Regions from separate parts of the Eisenbergiella massiliensis genome, predicted to be linked through region 2. Evidence: riboswitches for the same ligand, from Rfam matches in the RefSeq annotation. Region 2 holds a riboswitch; the other holds the start of a gene.
What was found. Region 2 has a riboswitch for lysine ahead of dapA (4-hydroxy-tetrahydrodipicolinate synthase). Riboswitches for the same ligand answer to the same signal wherever they lie in the genome.

Region 1 (8,858 bases), on a different contig from region 2:
TACTGCATCGCTTAAGTCGATTGTTCCGACTTCCTTGCCTTCCATATTATAAACAGCTACGTTAGCCATTGTTAGTTCCTCCTTTCACCCCTAATTTAAGCATCCATTCTTGTGGTTTCTTTGATTGTTACCATTGCTTTCTTAGGGCCCGGTACTGCGCCTTTCACCAAAAGCAGATTCTTTTCTGCGTCAACCCTTACAACTTCCAGGTTCTGAACTGTAACCTTTACGCAGCCCATATGTCCAGGCATTCCTTTTCCTTTGAATACACGGCTCGGTGAGGAGCATGCACCATTGGAACCCTGATGACGGTGGAATTTGGAACCGTGAGCCATGGGGCCTCTGTGCTGGCCATGTCTCTTGATGGCGCCCTGGAATCCTTTACCTTTGGAAACAGCGGTTGCATCCACTTTATCTCCGGCAGCAAAGATATCAGCTTTGATTTCCTGAGCCAGTGCATATTCGGACGCATTGTCAAATTTGAATTCCCTTACATATCTCTTGCAGGAAACTCCGGCTTTATCGAAGTGGCCTTTTTCAGCCTTGTTAACACCATGTCTGTGAATAACTTCTTTCTTACCGCCCTTGTCTTTGTTGACAATCTTTTCTTTCTTGTCTACGAATCCAACCTGTACTGCGCTGTAACCGTCGTTCTCAACTGTCTTAATCTGGGTTACCACACAGGGGCCGGCCTGAAGTACGGTTACCGGAATCAGGGAACCATCTTCATTGAAAATCTGGGTCATTCCGACTTTGGTAGCTAAAATCGCTTTGTTCATGATTTTTACCTCCTTGTTGTCTACATAGCGGAACAGCGTCTATCCCCCAGTTCTGCCCTCACCTTTAATACTTTATAAAGAAGAAGGATGAAGTCCTGCGAAATAAGACATTGTTCATACGTCTTTGTAGAGGTTTCGTTGTGTTGAATTATTTGGTTTTCATTTTGATGTCGATGTAAACACCGGCAGGCATTTCCAGTCTCTGAAGAGCATCTACCGTCTTGTTGGTAGGAGCTATGATGTCGATCAGTCTCTTGTGGGTTCTCTGCTCGAACTGTTCTCTGGAGTCTTTGTACTTGTGTACGGCTCTCAGAATTGTAACAACTTCCTTCTTAGTAGGAAGCGGTACAGGTCCGCTCACCTGTGCTCCGTTCTTCTTGACTGTTTCGATGATTTTCTTGGCAGACGCATCAACCAGCTGATGGTCATAAGCTTTCAATGTAATTCTCATTACCTGATTTGCCATAAAAAAAGTCGCCTCCTTTTCGCACTTTTTGTTGAAGTACGACAAGCGGTGACTGTACACTCTCCCGTGTGTGTCCTAATTGTTAACGTATTTAAACGCTTTGCGACTATCGGAACCTCATCAAGTTCCATTTGGACTTTTCACTCGGTTGTTTCTGTTTATTAACAGACTTCATTGCTTGTACAGTGACTTGTCGTCAGTTTCCTAACTTGACATTCGCTCCACGGAAAACCTGCCACAGTGGGCAGCAACCTCACGCTTCATTGCTATCATGTCACAGCATTTGTTATTATACTGATATTCTGCCAAAGATGCAAGCTTTTTTTCTAAAAAAATCAAGTTTTTTTCGTTGATGACAAAAATTATGTTCTTTTGTACAAAAACCGGAGGAAAAAGGCATTTCTGCCCCTTTCCTCCGGAGGTTTTCCGCCGCAAAAATACCCTTATCAGCGGCAACGGCTCTTACTAAGCCTGGATTTTGGCGGCCTTCCCCGCGTGCCATTCGGATAATCCTGGTTCGGGCCGCAGCGTCTTTCTTCCTATATAAAAGGAAATGTAAAAACTAATCCGTTGCCCGGTTCGTCTGCGTCCCCCTGATTACCAGCAGCACAATAATGAGCAGGGCCAGTCCGATGGGAAGCGTAATCCACGCATTCTGTACAAAGCCAGCCAGCAGGTACGTCACAAAAGAGACTGCGGCCACAGTGATAACATAAGGAAGCTGGGTGGTCACATGATTCACATGATCGCACTGCGCTCCTGCCGAAGCCATAATCGTGGTATCCGATATGGGCGAGCAGTGATCGCCGCACACCGCCCCCGCCATACAAGCGGCAATGGAGATAATCATCAGCTTCGGATCGGATTTTTCAAAAACAGCGACAACAATGGGGATCAGGATTCCGAAGGTTCCCCAGCTTGTCCCTGTAGCGAAGGCAAGGAAACAACCTACCAGGAAAATGATGGCCGGAAGCAGGTTCATCAGGCCTCCCGCTGCCTTCTCCATCGCGGCCGCAACGAAAGCCGCCGCACCCAGGCTGTCCGTCATCGCTTTCAGCGTCCATGCGAAGGTCAGTATCAGGATGGCAGGCACCATAGCCTTAAAGCCGTTCGGCAGGCATGCCATGCAGTCCGTAAAGCCCAGCACTCTGCGTACGCAGTAAAAAAGGATGGTGAGCACCATGGCAAAGAAGCTTCCCAGAGCAAGGCCCACCGAAGCATCGCTGTTGGAAAAAGCCGTGACGAAATCAGCGCCGGAGAAGAAACCGCCAGTATAAATCATCCCCACAATACAGCAGATAATCAGCACAAGAATGGGCACTACCAGATCTACCACACGGCCTCTGGGATTTGCAGTTTCCACTTCCACCTCTTTTTCATCCTTTTTCCCGGAAGAAAAAAGATCTCCGTTCTGCGCATTTTTTTCATGAGCTGCCATCGGTCCGAAATCAAACTTCATCACCACCAGGCAGACCATCATGGCAATCGTCAGAAGCGCGTAAAAATTATAGGGAATCGCCTGAATGAAAATGGAAAATCCATCCTCTCCTTCCACAAAGCCCGTTACCGCTGCGGCCCAGGAGGAGATCGGCGCTATGATGCAGACAGGCGCAGCCGTTGCATCAATGAGATACGCCAGTTTCGAGCGGGATACATTATGTCTGTCCGTTACCGGACGCATTACGCTTCCCACTGTCAGGCAGTTAAAATAATCATCGATAAAAATCAAAACGCCCAAAACAATTGTAGCCAGCTGCGCACCGGCCCGGCTCCTGATTTTTTCTTTTGCCCACCGTCCGAAAGCCGCCGATCCTCCCGCCCGGTTCATCAGGCTAACCATGGCGCCCAGAATAACAAGGAACATCAGAATGCCCACATTATAGCCGTCAGACAGCACCGCAACAAATCCATCCTGAAAAATATGGGTAACCGTGCCCTCAAACCGGAATCCTGAATAAAAAAGGCCGCCTACAAGAATCCCTATAAAAAGAGAGCTGTAAACCTCCTTGGTTATCAGGGCCAGGACAATTGCCACTACGGGCGGAATCAATGATGCAACAGTGGCATACAAGGCAGGCTCGGGCGCATCCGTTCCCGCAGCCAGCACGGTCACAGAGCAGAAGGCCGCCAGCAGGAATATCAGCCCCAGCCCTCCGGCCAGTTTCTTTCCATGTCTTTTCATATGTAAAATCCTCTCTTTCCCCTCAGCCGCTTTGTGCAGCTATTTTACGTACGCAAAAAAAGAACCGTGAACATAAGGCTGTGCGCACTCCCATTCACGGTTCCTGTCCTGATCTTTTCAGCAGTAAATTACAGATAGCGCTCCACATCCTTGTGACAGTCCGCAGCATATTCTGCTGCGCCCCAGAAAAGCTTCCCCGGACCGGGAAACAATTCTTCGGCGGTCTTTCCTTTCCCATATGGACGGCTGTCCTGTTCCTTTGCCCAAATGGTACTGATAAAGCCCGCGCCTCTATCATATCTATTCTATTTTCTGTACGTATACTGGCATTTTACCACCCTTGTCTGTAAAAAACAAGATAAAACCTCATTTTTCCACAGGCGGTAGTTGCAGACCACAATTCATTCGTGTATAGTGTTATCAGATACTGTCCGGGCAGGATTTTATTTTTGCCCGGTCATGGATGACAGAGAAATATTATTACGAAAAGGAATGGAGCAAACATATGTGGAAAGCTGAAAACTGGAAGGATTATGAGGTGCTGGATACCGGAAACGGTGAAAAGCTGGAGCGTTGGGGGGATTACCTGCTTGTCCGCCCGGATCCTCAGGTAATCTGGAATTCTCCCCGCAGGCACCCGGGCTGGTCAAAAAAGAACGGACATTATCACCGCAGCAGCAAGGGCGGCGGCGAATGGGAATTTTTTAATCTTCCCCAGGAATGGAGCATCCATTACCGTGATCTCACCTTCCGGCTGAAGCCATTTAGTTTCAAGCATACTGGATTATTTCCCGAACAGGCGGTAAACTGGGACTGGTTTTCGGACATCATCCGTAAGTCCGGCCGGCCTTTGAAGGTTCTGAATCTGTTCGCCTATACCGGAGGCGCAACGCTCAGTGCCGCTAAAGCCGGGGCCAGCGTCACCCACGTGGACGCGTCCAAGGGCATGGTTTCCTGGGCAAAGGAAAATGCGGCGGCCTCCGGTCTTTCAGATGCTCCCATCCGCTGGCTGGTAGACGATTGTGTCAAATTCGTGGAACGTGAAATCCGCCGAGGGAACACTTATGACGGCATAATTATGGATCCTCCCTCCTACGGAAGAGGCCCCAAAGGGGAAATCTGGAAAATCGAGGAGAGCATATTCCCTTTTGTACAGCTGTGCACCCAGCTGCTGTCCAGGGACGCCCGTTTCTTTCTTATAAATTCCTACACTACCGGCCTGCAGCCCGCCGTATTGTCCTATATGATGAACCTGTGTATCGTCCCGGTTCTGGGAGGACATGTGGATGCGGAAGAAATCGGCCTTCCAGTAACGGAAAGCGGCCTGATTCTTCCCTGCGGCGCATCAGGGCGCTGGAACAGCTGAAGGCTGCAGCTTTAAAAGGCTGTAACATAATTGCCGGATTGGTTAAACCAATCCGGCAATTACACCTGCTACTATGACCATATATAAAATAAATCCAAGTGCGGCCACCACCGCTGTCCAAATCAGCGCCGCCTTGCAGAAATTAGCTTTGCTACGGTTTTCCGTCGTGCCAAAGCCCCATATAAAAAGCATGATGATATTCACACAGGGAATGGCAAGCACAAGCAAGGTGAGAACCCAGTCGGATACCTTCATCGGCGGTTCCGGGGCCTCCTGGCTGATAGGAGCAATCGGTGCTCCCTGATAAGGACTTTCCTGATAGGCTCCGCCATACGGATAACCGTTTTGCCCATTTGGACGGCCATAACCGTTTCCGTTCCCATATACATTTGCATTCGTATATGTATTATTGGGCGCGCCATTGCCGCCCTGCTGAAAGAAATTGGGATTCTGATAGGTATTGGCGTTCTGGTTTCCATAGGAGGGTCCGTTCTGATAACCGACAGAATTCTGATAACCAGTAGGATTCTGGTAACCAGCAGGATTCTGGTAACCAGCCTGGCTCTGATACATATTGGTGCCATAACGGATATTGGCATCCTGATAACCGCTTCCGTTCTGTCCGCCCGCATTCTGATATACGTTATTATTGCTGCCTCCGGCATTTTGAAATGCATTATCCGTTCCCGCATTTCCCTGACTGCCAATGGCCTCTTCCGCCGTCTTCCAAGCTGACGGCTCCTGCGTCGCAGACTCCTGCGCTGTTTTTTCCTGCGCCATACCTTCCTGAGCCGCTGCATCCACTGCCGCCGGCATATCTTCCTGAGTCGCCGTATCCCCGGCCGCCGGCATACCTTCCTGAGCTGCTGCATCCTCGGCCGCCGGCATACCTTCCTGAGCCGCCATATCCCCGGCCACCGGCATATCTTCCTGAGCCGCTGCATCCTCGGCCGCCGGCATATCTTCCTGAGCCGACTGAGCCTGCATGGACAGCGGCATCCCGTCATTTACCGGCTGTACTTCTATGTTTCCTGCCGTCTCTTCATTTATGATATCAGCTGTTCCGCCCTCCGGGCCCTCCGCTGTATTCTGCATTTGATTTATATCCTTGTCGCTCATGCAAACCTCCTGTCTGCGCCGTACGGCGTCCTGTTTTTATTTTATCCGCAGTTTTTCTCTCCAGAGCTACTTTTATTCTATCATATTCCAAACAGATGCCGCAAGAAATCATTATAAAAGGGAAATATCCGGTTCAGAATATTATCCCGCCTGAAGGTCATCGGCGGATATCCGGGAAATTCCGTAACCATACGATATATATAAACAAGGAGCATAAGCGCCGCAGCCGCAGCCAAAATTTCCATGGCATACTTTACCTTTTTCCCCTTCACATACCGCATATAAACAAAATATACCCCAAACAGAACCATCAAAAAAGCGCATGGATTCAGCTGCCACGCCCTTCCGAACTGTCCCCGAAAAATATAAATAAGCGCCCTTGTGGTGCCGCAACCCGGACAGGGCAGCCCCGTCAGGATAAGAAGAGGACAAAACGCATGGAAAACCGCTTTTACCACAATATAATAAATCAGGAAAGCTGCCCCCGCCCATTTATACTGTCTGATATCCCTTCCTATACGTTTCAGGATCACCCCCACAGTTTTCTTCATATACACTCAATTTCCTTAATGAAAAAATCCCGTCCGCTGATTATTTTCATATTCCTGCTTCCGCAGTCCGGACAGACTCCCCCGCAAACAGTGGCATGAAATTCTCTGCCGCAGTCCAGGCATCTTCCATTAGCCGGCAGTATCTCAATTTCCAGCGCCGCATCCTCCAGCATACTACCCTCTACCGCGGCAGGATACACCTTTTTCATATATTCCGGTATTACGGATGATATTTCCCCAATCTGCAGAACAAGCTTTTCGATCCTGCCAACCTTATTTTCCACAGTGAATTTTTCAACTGTTTTAACAATTTCCATTAATAAACCCAATTCATGCAAAACAGCTTACTCCTTCCACGCCCGGACCTGCTCCCGCAGCCACTCTGCCCATTCCTCCAGACCTTCGCCGTTTCTTGCAGAAACAGGTATAATCTTTATATCCGGATTTATTTTCCTTGCCCTTTCCATACAGGCCTCCATATCAAAATCAAAATAATGCAGTACATCTATCTTATTTATCAGAAGGACATCGCAGATGGAAAACATCAGTGGATATTTCAAAGGCTTATCATCCCCTTCCGGTATACTCAGAATCATGGCATTCCTGGATGCGCCCGTATCGAATTCCGCCGGACATACCAGATTTCCCACATTTTCAAGAATAGCCAGATCAATGCCTTCCGTTTCCAGCCCTTCAAGCCCCTGTTTTGTCATCTCAGCATCCAGATGGCACATTCCGCCGGTATGCAGCTGAATAACCTTTACTCCCGTTTCCGATATGGCGGCTGCATCCACATCAGAATCAATATCCGCCTCCATAACGCCTATTTTCATCTCATCCTTCAGCATGTCAATGGTTTTTTTCAGTGTTGTCGTTTTTCCTGAACCGGGGGATGACATCAGATTGAGCAGAAAGGTCTTCTGCATCTTCAATGCCTTCCTCAGTTCGTCCGCTTCCCTGTCGTTATCCTCAAATACGCTTTTTTTAATCTCAAGAATTTTATAATCCTTCATACCTCTTCTCCTTTGTTGAAAAATCAATTTACATGAAAGCCCCTGCCTTCCCCTGCAAGCACGCGCAGGGTTATCTTTTTGGCAGATTTCTCCCGCAGGCTTCAAAACTGCTTATATAAACGTAACACTCCCTTGGAATAAAGTCAACGCATGTAAAGCAAAGAAGGAAGCGGAAAATACCCGCTCCCTCTTATATATTCCTTATCTTTCCGAATCCGCATTCTTATTCATATTCCGCAAACTCGGAGAATTCCTTCCAGATATTACAGATCCATGTTTTCCCCTGGTTAAAAATGATTTCATTGCCATCTTCATCATAGAATTTAGGCGGAACGCCATCGCCCTCCATACGGGACCAGGTGCCCTTTATTGCCTTGCCGCCAGTGAATACAATGGCATCCCCCTCACCGTGAACGCCAAAAGCCAGATAATCCTTAGCATCACGCACCTCACCATGGCAATACTGGAAAACCACGTTGGAAACAGCAAGCTGCTCATTATTCATCTCATCAATCTGTTTCTTCCCGTCCTGATAACGGTAATAGAGCTGGTCCTCCTTATTATACTCAAAATAAGGATTGTATGCACCGTAGCCGCCTGAGTTAGCACCGGTTCCTCCGGGACGGACAATTATGGCATCTTCCGCATCCTTATACTCCGCACGGTAATCCTCTGCCGCAAAAGTAAACTGCGGCACATAATCATCATCATATTCCCAGTCATATTTCAAACGTTCCACTGCATCCTTCAGACCGTCAATAAACAGATATCCCGTAAATTCCAGTTTATACCCGGGACGTTTGATTCTTCCATAGGCCTCGTCAGCAGGCTTGTAAATTCCTTCCACTCCTGCGCTGATGTTTTGCACTGTATCTCTGTTAATCAGCTCCTCCACATAAGGTCTGGCAAGGCCCCAGTTACAGTAAACAGCCTCATAGCCCATCGCTGTATACACAAAATAATCCCGGCTGCTGCGCACCGGCCCGATATGATCCAAATCATCAAAATCTTCAAATATCGCCATCAGCCTGGTAATTCTCCCTTCCACAGGCGCTTCGTAAATAACACTTGCCTGAGAGATCCCGTACTGAGGCATCGCCTGGGAATTATTCGGTATCATAACCGCAATCGGCCTTCTGGTTACAACCTCTTCATCCTTCCATTCTCCGGTCAGATAGCTCTGCATTTTTCCATCCACCGTGCTGCGTTCTTCGATAACCGGAACGGTGGTTGTCTCTGTTTCCGTTTCCGTCTCTGTTTCACTTTGTGTCTCTGTCTCAACAATCTGCGCTTCAGTTGACGCTACTGTCTCTTCCACCATGGTTTCCTGCTTTTTCCCGCAGGCTGTTAAAGTCAATGCCGCAGCCATTACCGAAGCAGCG
Region 2 (8,858 bases):
CAGCAGCCAGCCGTTGTCATATTGCTCCAAATGGATGCTGGAAACAAATTCTGTATAAAAGATCCAGTTCACCAGATCGTATTTATCCTTAAAATGATAGTAAAAGCTTTTGCGGTTCATGCCGCAGCCTTCACATATGTCATTTACATTGATTTTGCTGAAGGGCTTCTGCGTCATCAGCAATTTCAGGGATGATGCAAGCGCATTTTTTGTGATATTGGAATCAGCCATTCTTCTCTCCTGACGCGGGACATTTTATTACCATAACTGTTCAGTACCCCTCACAGTTACTGCTAAAATCCATCCTAAATCGCCTTTGGCGATGGATTTTAGCACTCCTGAATCACTTTCTTACGGTCAGCACAGTAAATGCACTGACCTGCTGAACAGTTACACCGTACCTATTCATTATAAGCAAAATTTCTCCATGGGGCAAGCAAAGCCGGGAAATTTTGGGGGCCTTCGTGTTCCGTGCCGGCATTGTCCTGATGTGTGTGGATAAATTTAAAGTAATAGAAAACTGCCCGGCAGGTAGGGATATCTGCCGGGCAGTTGCGTTAAACTGGCTTCTTGGATATTTATGGGTGCTCAGGATTCTTACTGTTATGAATTCCTGTTCATGTTTGCTCTTTTTCTTTTGGTGGGGTCCAGGATTTTCTTGCGGATGCGCAGGTTCTTGGGGGTTACCTCAAGCAGCTCGTCCGTCTCGATGAAGTCCAGGGCCTGTTCCAGGCTGAGGATTTTGGGCGGGGTGAGGCGCAGCGCTTCGTCCGCGCTGGAGGAACGGGTGTTGGTGAGCTGTTTTTTCTTGCACACATTGACCTCGATGTCCTCGCCTCTGCCGTTCTGGCCGATGACCATGCCTGCGTATACCTTTTCGCCGGGTCCGATGAAAAGCGTTCCGCGTTCCTGGGCATTGAAAAGGCCATAGGTGATGGATTCGCCTGTTTCAAAGGCGATCAGGGAGCCCTGTTTTCTGTACTGGATTTCTCCCTTATAGGGGCCGTAGCCTGCGAAAGCGGTATTCATGATGCCGTTGCCCTTGGTATCCGTCATGAACTCACCGCGGTAGCCGATCAGCCCTCTGGAGGGGATGTTGAATTCCAGACGGGTATAGCCGCCGTTGGCCGCGCCCATGTTGATAAGCTCGCCCTTTCTCTGGCTCAGCTTTTCGATAACGCTTCCGGAGAAAGCTTCGGGAACGTCGATGTAAGCGATTTCCATAGGCTCCAGCTTCTTGCCGTGTTCGTCTGTCTTGTAGAGTACTTCCGCCTTGCTCACTGCAAATTCATAGCCTTCGCGGCGCATATTCTCGATCAGGACGGAAAGATGCAACTCGCCGCGGCCGGAAACCTTGAAGCTTTCCGTAGTGTCGGTTTCCTCCACATGCAGGGAAACGTCCGTGTTCAATTCGCGGAACAGCCTGTCCCTTATGTGGCGGCTGGTAACGAATTTCCCTTCCTGGCCGGCGAAGGGAGAGTCATTTACAATAAAATGCATGGCAATGGTAGGTTCGGAAATTTTCTGGAAAGGGATCGGCTGCGGGTTCTCGGGAGAGCACAGGGTATCCCCGATATGGATATCCGTGATACCGGAAATCGCCACAATGGATCCGATGGAAGCAGTTTTTACAGGGATCTTGCTCAGTCCGTCGAATTCATAGAGCTTGCTCACCTTCACACGCTTCTGCTTTTCAGGTTCGTGATGGTTGACAATAACCACCTCCTGGCCTTCGGAAATGGTGCCGTTGTCCACCTTGCCCACGCCGATGCGGCCCACATATTCGTTATAATCAATGGTGCTGATAAGCAGCTGCGTTCCTGCTTCGGGATCGCCCTCCGGCGCGGGAATATAATCCACAATGGTGTCAAACAGCGGCTTCATGTCTTTGTTTTTTACGGTCAGGTTCAGCGTGGCGCTTCCTGTCTTGGCGGAAGCGAATACAAAAGGACAGTCCAGCTGTTCGTCATTGGCATCCAGATCCATGAAAAGCTCAAGGACCTCATCTACAACAGCTATCGGCCTGGCTTCCGGACGGTCGATCTTATTTACGCATACAATAACAGGCAGCTGCAGCTCCAGCGCCTTGCGGAGAACGAACTTTGTCTGGGGCATCGGCCCCTCGAAGGCATCAACCACCAGGATAACACCGTTTACCATCTTCAGCACACGCTCCACCTCGCCGCCGAAATCGGCATGCCCGGGAGTATCTATGATATTAATCTTGGTTCCCTTATACATAACAGCGGTATTTTTGGAAAGAATCGTGATACCTCTTTCGCGCTCAATATCATTGGAATCCATGACCCTGTCGGCCACGTCCTGATTTTCCCTGAATACGCCGCTCTGCTTGAGCAGCTCGTCTACAAGTGTCGTTTTACCATGATCAACGTGGGCGATGATCGCAACATTCCTCACGTCTTCTCTTTTCTGATTCATACAAAATTCCTTCCTTGGACATAACATGATTACAGTTCATTATCTGCATAAAAGGCAGTACGCATACCTGAATTTTTCCCCGGATTCTGACGCGTCGGCGTTATGGAAGCCGAAGAGCTGCGCCCAAAGACCGGCACAATGCCGTTCCGTCAGAATCCGGGGAAGAATTCCGACATGAGGAACTACCTTATTATTATGCAAAATGCTTCAAACTAAAATAGTATAGCACCGATAAAATCAACTTGCAACACCAAACCTGCAAAAACCCCCGATATCTGTCGATTTTACGGAAATCGGGGCGACCCATGGCGGTTCTAGGATGGGCTTTCGTGCCATAAAATAGTAATACATGACAGGAAAAAATTCTTACATGCGGTTCCGGTCAAACCGGGGCCCAAGAAGGGAGAACAAAAAATGACAGATAAGGTAATTGAAAACAACCAGGTAATCATTATGGGGAAAATCGTGAGCGACTTTGAATTCAGCCACGAGATTTTCGGAGAGGGCTTCTATATGGTGGACGTTGAGGTTGCAAGACTCAGCGATTCTTATGACATCATCCCCCTGATGGTTTCCGAAAGGCTTCTCGATGTGGAAGAGGATTATAAAGGGGCCTATGTGTGTGTGTCCGGGCAGTTCCGTTCCTATAACCGCCACGAAGAGAGAAAGAACCGACTGATTTTGTCCGTATTCGCAAGAGAGATTGAATTTGTGGAGGAACTGGAGGAAAGCTCCAAAACCAATCAGATTTATCTGGACGGCTATATCTGCAAGGAACCGGTTTACAGAAAGACTCCTCTGGGACGGGAAATTGCCGACGTGCTCCTGGCCGTAAACCGGCCGTACGGAAAATCCGATTATATCCCCTGTATCTGCTGGGGACGCAACGCCCGTTTCGCCGGCGGCTTCAACGTGGGAGAGCGCTGCGAAATCTGGGGCAGAATCCAGAGCCGTGAATATATGAAAAAAATCGGCGAGGACCAGCTGGAAAAAAGGATTGCCTATGAGGTGTCCGTCAGCAAGCTGGAGCTGGTTGAAGAATAATGGAAAATTATGAATAAACTGTACGGCTGCAATAAAAGTTGCATCGGCCTGATGCATATGGTATGATAAAAAATGGAAAAATGAGACAGTCCGCCGGGCAGGCCTGTTTGGCTGTCGCTGCCGGAGGGCGGGCGAACGGAAGAAGACGGCGGCTGCGGCCGCGTAAATACCGTAGAGGGGCGTACATATGGCAGAAGGAAAAGTATATATTTATGGGGGAACAGGACACGGCAAGTCGCCGGCAGCCATAGGCTGTGGGTTGATAGCGGCGGCCAAGGGCGCGCAGGTAGTGATTATCCAGTTCCTGAAGGGCAAGGGCCTGACGGAGAATGATTATCAGCGCAGGCTGGAGCCGGAGATCAAGCTGTTCCGTTTCGAAAAATCCGATGAAGATTTTGTAACTCTTCCCAAGGAAAAGCAGGAGGAAGAGGCCAGGAATATCAGAAACGGCCTGAATTATGCCAAAAAGGTGCTCAATACCGGAGAATGCGATATGCTGATCCTGGATGAGGTGCTGGGCCTGATTGATAATAAAATCATTACCGTGGAGGATTTGAAAAATGTCCTTGAATCCAGGGATGGTGAGACGGATATTATCATGACCGGGATTTCCCTGGATAAGGATGTATCCGCCCTGGCAGACTATGTTTCCGAGATACGCACAATCAAGTGACGGATCGGCAGCGGCTGTATGCCTCTGCGGAAGACCGCGTTGCAGGGATGCCTGCGTTATAACAAGGAAGCGGCGGCAGCGGGGCCGGATAAAAAAATCAAAGATTGGTTCCGCGGGGACTTTCCCTGCGGCGGCCGGAGAAGCGTGCGGGGCATGCTTCTCCGTTTTTTTTGGAGAAAGGAACACACATAATCATCACATCTGCGCGTTGACAGGAACCTGTGCGCGTGCTATGATTATTTCCAGATAGAGGTTGCGTGATTCAAGAGTAGCTTTTCCGATGTGACAGGCACAGTTGAGGAAGAGGGAAAGGGGAGAACGCCGAAAGAGAAAGGCTCCTGCGGCCGGAATCTTGGGCATAGGGTGAACAACCATATGACTGTCATCTATAACAGATGGGGCGCTATCATAAAAAGGAAATTTATCTCCGGCCGCCTCTGGATTTTTACATAAGCAGGATGGCCGGAGAATTTTTGTTGCTGCCGGCTGCACAAATCTGCAGCTGTGTGTCAGTTACCGTTTCTGCCGTATCCGGCAGCATTATATTCATGGTAACTTTCATCAGGCGGGCCGGAAGGCGCCGCCACATAAGAAACGCAGTACAGTGCGTAAACAAGGAGGAGCATATGGCAATTTTTACAGGAGCAGGCGTAGCGATTATCACCCCTTTTCATGAGGACGGAAGTGTCAATTACGAGAAGTTCGCTGAGCATATCGAGGCCCAGATTGCGGGCGGCACGGATGCCATCATTGTATGCGGGACTACAGGCGAGGCTTCCACGCTGACCCATGAGGAGCATCTGGAGGTAATCCGTTTCTGTGTGGAGCAGACGGCCGGAAGAATCCCGGTTATTGCAGGAACAGGATCCAACTGTACACAGACAGCGGTCTATCTTTCCCAGGAAGCGGAAAAAGCCGGAGTTGACGGTGTTCTGGTGGTAACTCCCTATTATAACAAGGCTACCCAGAAGGGGCTTTATGAGCATTTTAAAATCGTGGCGGAGGCCATCCATGTTCCCATGATTCTTTATAATATCCCGGGAAGAACCGGCGGCGTCAATATCCTTCCGGAAACGGTGGTAAGGCTGTGCAGGGAGGTTCCCAATATTGTCGGCGTAAAGGACGCAACCGGCAATATCAGCCAGGTGGCCCAGCTGATGAGCATGACGGGGGAGGATGTGGATCTTTACTCCGGCAATGACGATCAGGTAGTGCCGCTGCTTTCCCTTGGCGGAAAAGGCGTGATTTCCGTTCTTTCCAACGTGGCGCCCAGACAGACCCATGATATGTGCGCCAGATTTTTTGCAGGAGACGTGGCGGGCAGCCGGGAAATCCAGCTGAAGGCAATTCCGCTCTGCAAGGCATTATTCTGCGAGGTGAACCCGATCCCTGTTAAGAAGGCCATGAACCTGATGGGACTGGAGGCAGGTCCCTTAAGAAGGCCGCTGACGGAAATGGAAGAGGAAAATGCGGTGAAGCTGGAGAAGGCCATGAAGGATTTCGGCATCCTGTAATCCGTATTTCGTTTGGAAGAAAGGCGCGCGCCCCGGCGCGGATGGTAATGATATGGTAAAAATACTGATGCACGGCTGCAACGGCCACATGGGACAGGTGATTACCCGTCTGGTGGAAGCGGAAGCCGATATGGAAATAATAGCGGGAGTGGACGTATCCGACCACATTTCCAACGCTTATCCGGTTTATAAAAGCCTGGAGGATTACAGGCAGGCCTGCGGGCAGGACGGTTCCCTGCTGGCGGATGTGGCCATTGATTTTTCTTCGGCAGCCGCTGTGGATAAGCTGCTGGATTACTGTGAAGCACAGCTGATGCCCAGTGTGCTGTGCACTACGGGACTTTCCCCGGAGCAGCTGGAGCGGGTGAAGGCCCTTTCCCGTAAGACGGCGGTTTTGAAATCTGCCAATATGTCTCTGGGAATCAACCTGCTGCTGAAGCTTTTGAAGGAAGCGGCTGGCGTGCTGGCCCCGGCTGGCTTTGACATCGAAATTGTGGAAAAGCACCACAACCAGAAGGTGGATGCCCCCAGCGGCACCGCGCTGGCGCTGGCGGATTCCATCAATGAAGAATTTAATAATGAATACACCTATGTTTATGACAGAAGCACCAGAAGGCAGAAAAGAGACAAAAAAGAAATTGGACTTTCTGCGGTGCGCGGTGGTACAATAGTAGGAGATCATGACGTGATTTTCGCAGGGGAGGATGAGGTCATCACCTTTTCCCATACGGCATACTCCAAGAATGTATTTGCCAAGGGCGCCGTACAGGCGGCCAAATTCCTGAAGGGCAAGCCTGCGGGACTGTATGATATGAGTGATGTAATCGAAGGCGTGTAATGCGGACTTTGACTCCCGCGGCAGTCGCCAAATAGCCATGCAGGCATGGCTGCTTGGCTCGTTGCCCGCGGAAATAAAGGGAATCTGAGGATTCCCTTTTTTGTTAAGTCCAGAAGCGCCTGAGATCGGAAAGGGGTAAACAGCAAGTATGCAGGATTTGGAATTAACTTACCTGAAAAGTCTGTCCAAGCAGTTTCCCACCATTGCGGATGCTGCCACGGAAATAATTAACCTGCAGGCCATATTGAGCCTGCCGAAGGGAACGGAGCATTTTCTGACGGATATCCACGGGGAATATGAGCAGTTCAACCATGTGCTCAAGAACGGCTCCGGAAGCGTAAAGCGTAAAATCGACGAAGAATTCGGGAACACCTTAAGCAGCAGGGATAAGCGCAGCCTGGCGACACTGATTTATTATCCAAAGGAGAAGCTGGAGCTGATCATGCAGGAGGAGGACAGCCAGGAAAACCTGGAGGACTGGTTTAAAATCACCCTTCACAGGCTGGTGCAGATGACCAAGCGCGTAGCCTCCAAATATACCCGTTCCAAGGTTAGGAAAGCCCTTCCCAAGGATTTTTCCTATGTTATTGAGGAACTGATCACGGAAAAGGAAGAGGTGCAGGATAAGGAAGCGTATTATAACGAAATCATCCATACGATTATCCGCATCGGCAGGGCGCCGGAATTCATTATTGCCCTGTGTAATCTCGTACAGCGGCTTGTGATAGACCATCTGCATATTGTGGGGGATATTTTTGACAGGGGCAAGGGGCCTCACATTATTATGGATACCTTAAGCCAGTACCATTCGGTGGATATCCAGTGGGGTAACCATGACGTGGTATGGATGGGCGCGGCCAGCGGCCAGACCAGCTGCATCGCCAATATTATCCGGGTTTCCGCCCGGTATGGCAACCTGGATATCCTGGAGGAGGGCTATGGAATCAACCTGATCCCTCTTGCCACCTTTGCCATGAATACCTATGCGGACTCAGACTGCAGCGTTTTTTCCATCAAATACGGTGAAGATTACGACATGAAGGATATGGAGCTGGATATGAAGATGCACAAAGCCATTGCCATCATCCAGTTCAAGCTGGAGGGCCAGCTGATTCAGAAACGGCCGGAATTCGACATGGCCGACAGACTCCTTCTGGACAAAATAAATTATGAAAAAAATACGGTAACCATTAACGGTACGGAATATGCCATGAAGGACATGGATTTCCCCACCATTGACCCGGCCGACCCTTACCGGCTGACGGAGGAAGAAGAGCAGGTGGTGGAGAGGCTGCGCCATGCGTTTGTGCACTGCGAGAAGCTGCAGCGGCATGTACGTTTCCTTTTTTCCAAGGGAAGCCTGTACAAGGTATACAATTCCAACCTTCTTTACCACGGCTGCGTGCCCATGGATGAAGAGGGAAATTTCCTGAAGGTGAACGTCTACGGGAAGGAATACAGCGGAAAGGAGCTGTATGATATTCTGGATCACTATGCCAGAAAGGGCTATTACTCCCAGGATAAGGAGGAACGGGAAAAAGGGAAGGATATTATCTGGTATATCTGGACCGGCCCCAATTCCCCGGTCTTCGGAAAAGATAAAATGGCCACCTTCGAACGCTATTTCGTTGAGGATAAGAGCACCCATGTGGAGATAAAGAACAGCTATTACCGCCTGATGGACAACGAGGAGGTGCTTAACCGGATTCTGCGGGAATTCGGCCTGGACGAAAAATGCCACATCATCAACGGCCATGTCCCTGTAGAGCTGAAAAAGGGGGAAACGCCCATTAAATGCGGCGGAAAGCTTCTGATTATCGACGGCGGCTTTTCCAAGGCCTATCAGGGGAAAACAGGAATCGCAGGCTATACGCTGGTGGCAAATTCCCACGGCATGACGCTGGTGGCCCATGAACCTTTTGAATCGGCGGAGGCGGCCATTCGGAAGGAATCGGATATTTTTTCCGACTCCATTATTGTGGAAACGGCGCCCAGGCGGATCCGGGTTGCGGATACGGACATCGGCGCGGAGCTCAAGGAAAGCATCTGTTATCTGGAGGAGCTGCTTGCGGCCTACAGGGACGGTACGCTTATAGAAAAAGGCGTGTGATAAAAATAAAACTGTGCGGTATTTTCACAGTTACAGATATTTCATGTTACAGACGGCCTGATATGTACAGGGCAGGCGGGGCCTGCCCTGTTTGTGGTTAAAGGTTTGCGGTCAAAGACAGGAGGAAGCGGCAGGATTATTTATTGTTGGTAATATCCTTGACGCCGTTTGCCACTCCGTCAGCTGCATCCTTTACTGCATTTCCGGCATCATCGACAACATTGCCCACGGCATCGCCTG

Region 1: it holds a riboswitch for lysine, as region 2 does, so the genes downstream of both, DXC51_RS16175 (Na+/H+ antiporter NhaC family protein) here and dapA (4-hydroxy-tetrahydrodipicolinate synthase) in region 2, are expected to answer to the same signal.

The regions. Positions count from the first base shown of each region.
Region 1 covers NZ_QVLV01000010.1:217,037-225,894, forward strand. Annotated here, with positions in the region: gene rplD (50S ribosomal protein L4) at 1-69, opposite strand, end outside; gene rplC (50S ribosomal protein L3) at 96-779, opposite strand; gene rpsJ (30S ribosomal protein S10) at 928-1,245, opposite strand; gene DXC51_RS16170 (hypothetical protein) at 1,535-1,747, opposite strand; gene DXC51_RS16175 (Na+/H+ antiporter NhaC family protein) at 1,808-3,427, opposite strand; lysine riboswitch at 3,555-3,729, opposite strand; gene DXC51_RS16180 (class I SAM-dependent methyltransferase) at 3,933-4,793, shown strand; gene DXC51_RS30065 (hypothetical protein) at 4,836-5,912, opposite strand; gene DXC51_RS16190 (DUF2752 domain-containing protein) at 5,993-6,463, opposite strand; gene DXC51_RS16195 (hydrogenase maturation nickel metallochaperone HypA/HybF) at 6,460-6,801, opposite strand; gene hypB (hydrogenase nickel incorporation protein HypB) at 6,808-7,476, opposite strand; gene DXC51_RS16205 (DUF3048 domain-containing protein) at 7,700-8,858, opposite strand, start outside.
Region 2 covers NZ_QVLV01000008.1:152,282-161,139, forward strand. Annotated here, with positions in the region: gene DXC51_RS13530 (TetR/AcrR family transcriptional regulator C-terminal domain-containing protein) at 1-231, opposite strand, end outside; gene typA (translational GTPase TypA) at 604-2,439, opposite strand; gene DXC51_RS13540 (single-stranded DNA-binding protein) at 2,854-3,483, shown strand; gene DXC51_RS13545 (cob(I)yrinic acid a,c-diamide adenosyltransferase) at 3,671-4,156, shown strand; lysine riboswitch at 4,396-4,570, shown strand; gene dapA (4-hydroxy-tetrahydrodipicolinate synthase) at 4,783-5,670, shown strand; gene dapB (4-hydroxy-tetrahydrodipicolinate reductase) at 5,723-6,508, shown strand; gene DXC51_RS13560 (fructose-bisphosphatase class III) at 6,657-8,618, shown strand; gene DXC51_RS13565 (hypothetical protein) at 8,755-8,858, opposite strand, start outside.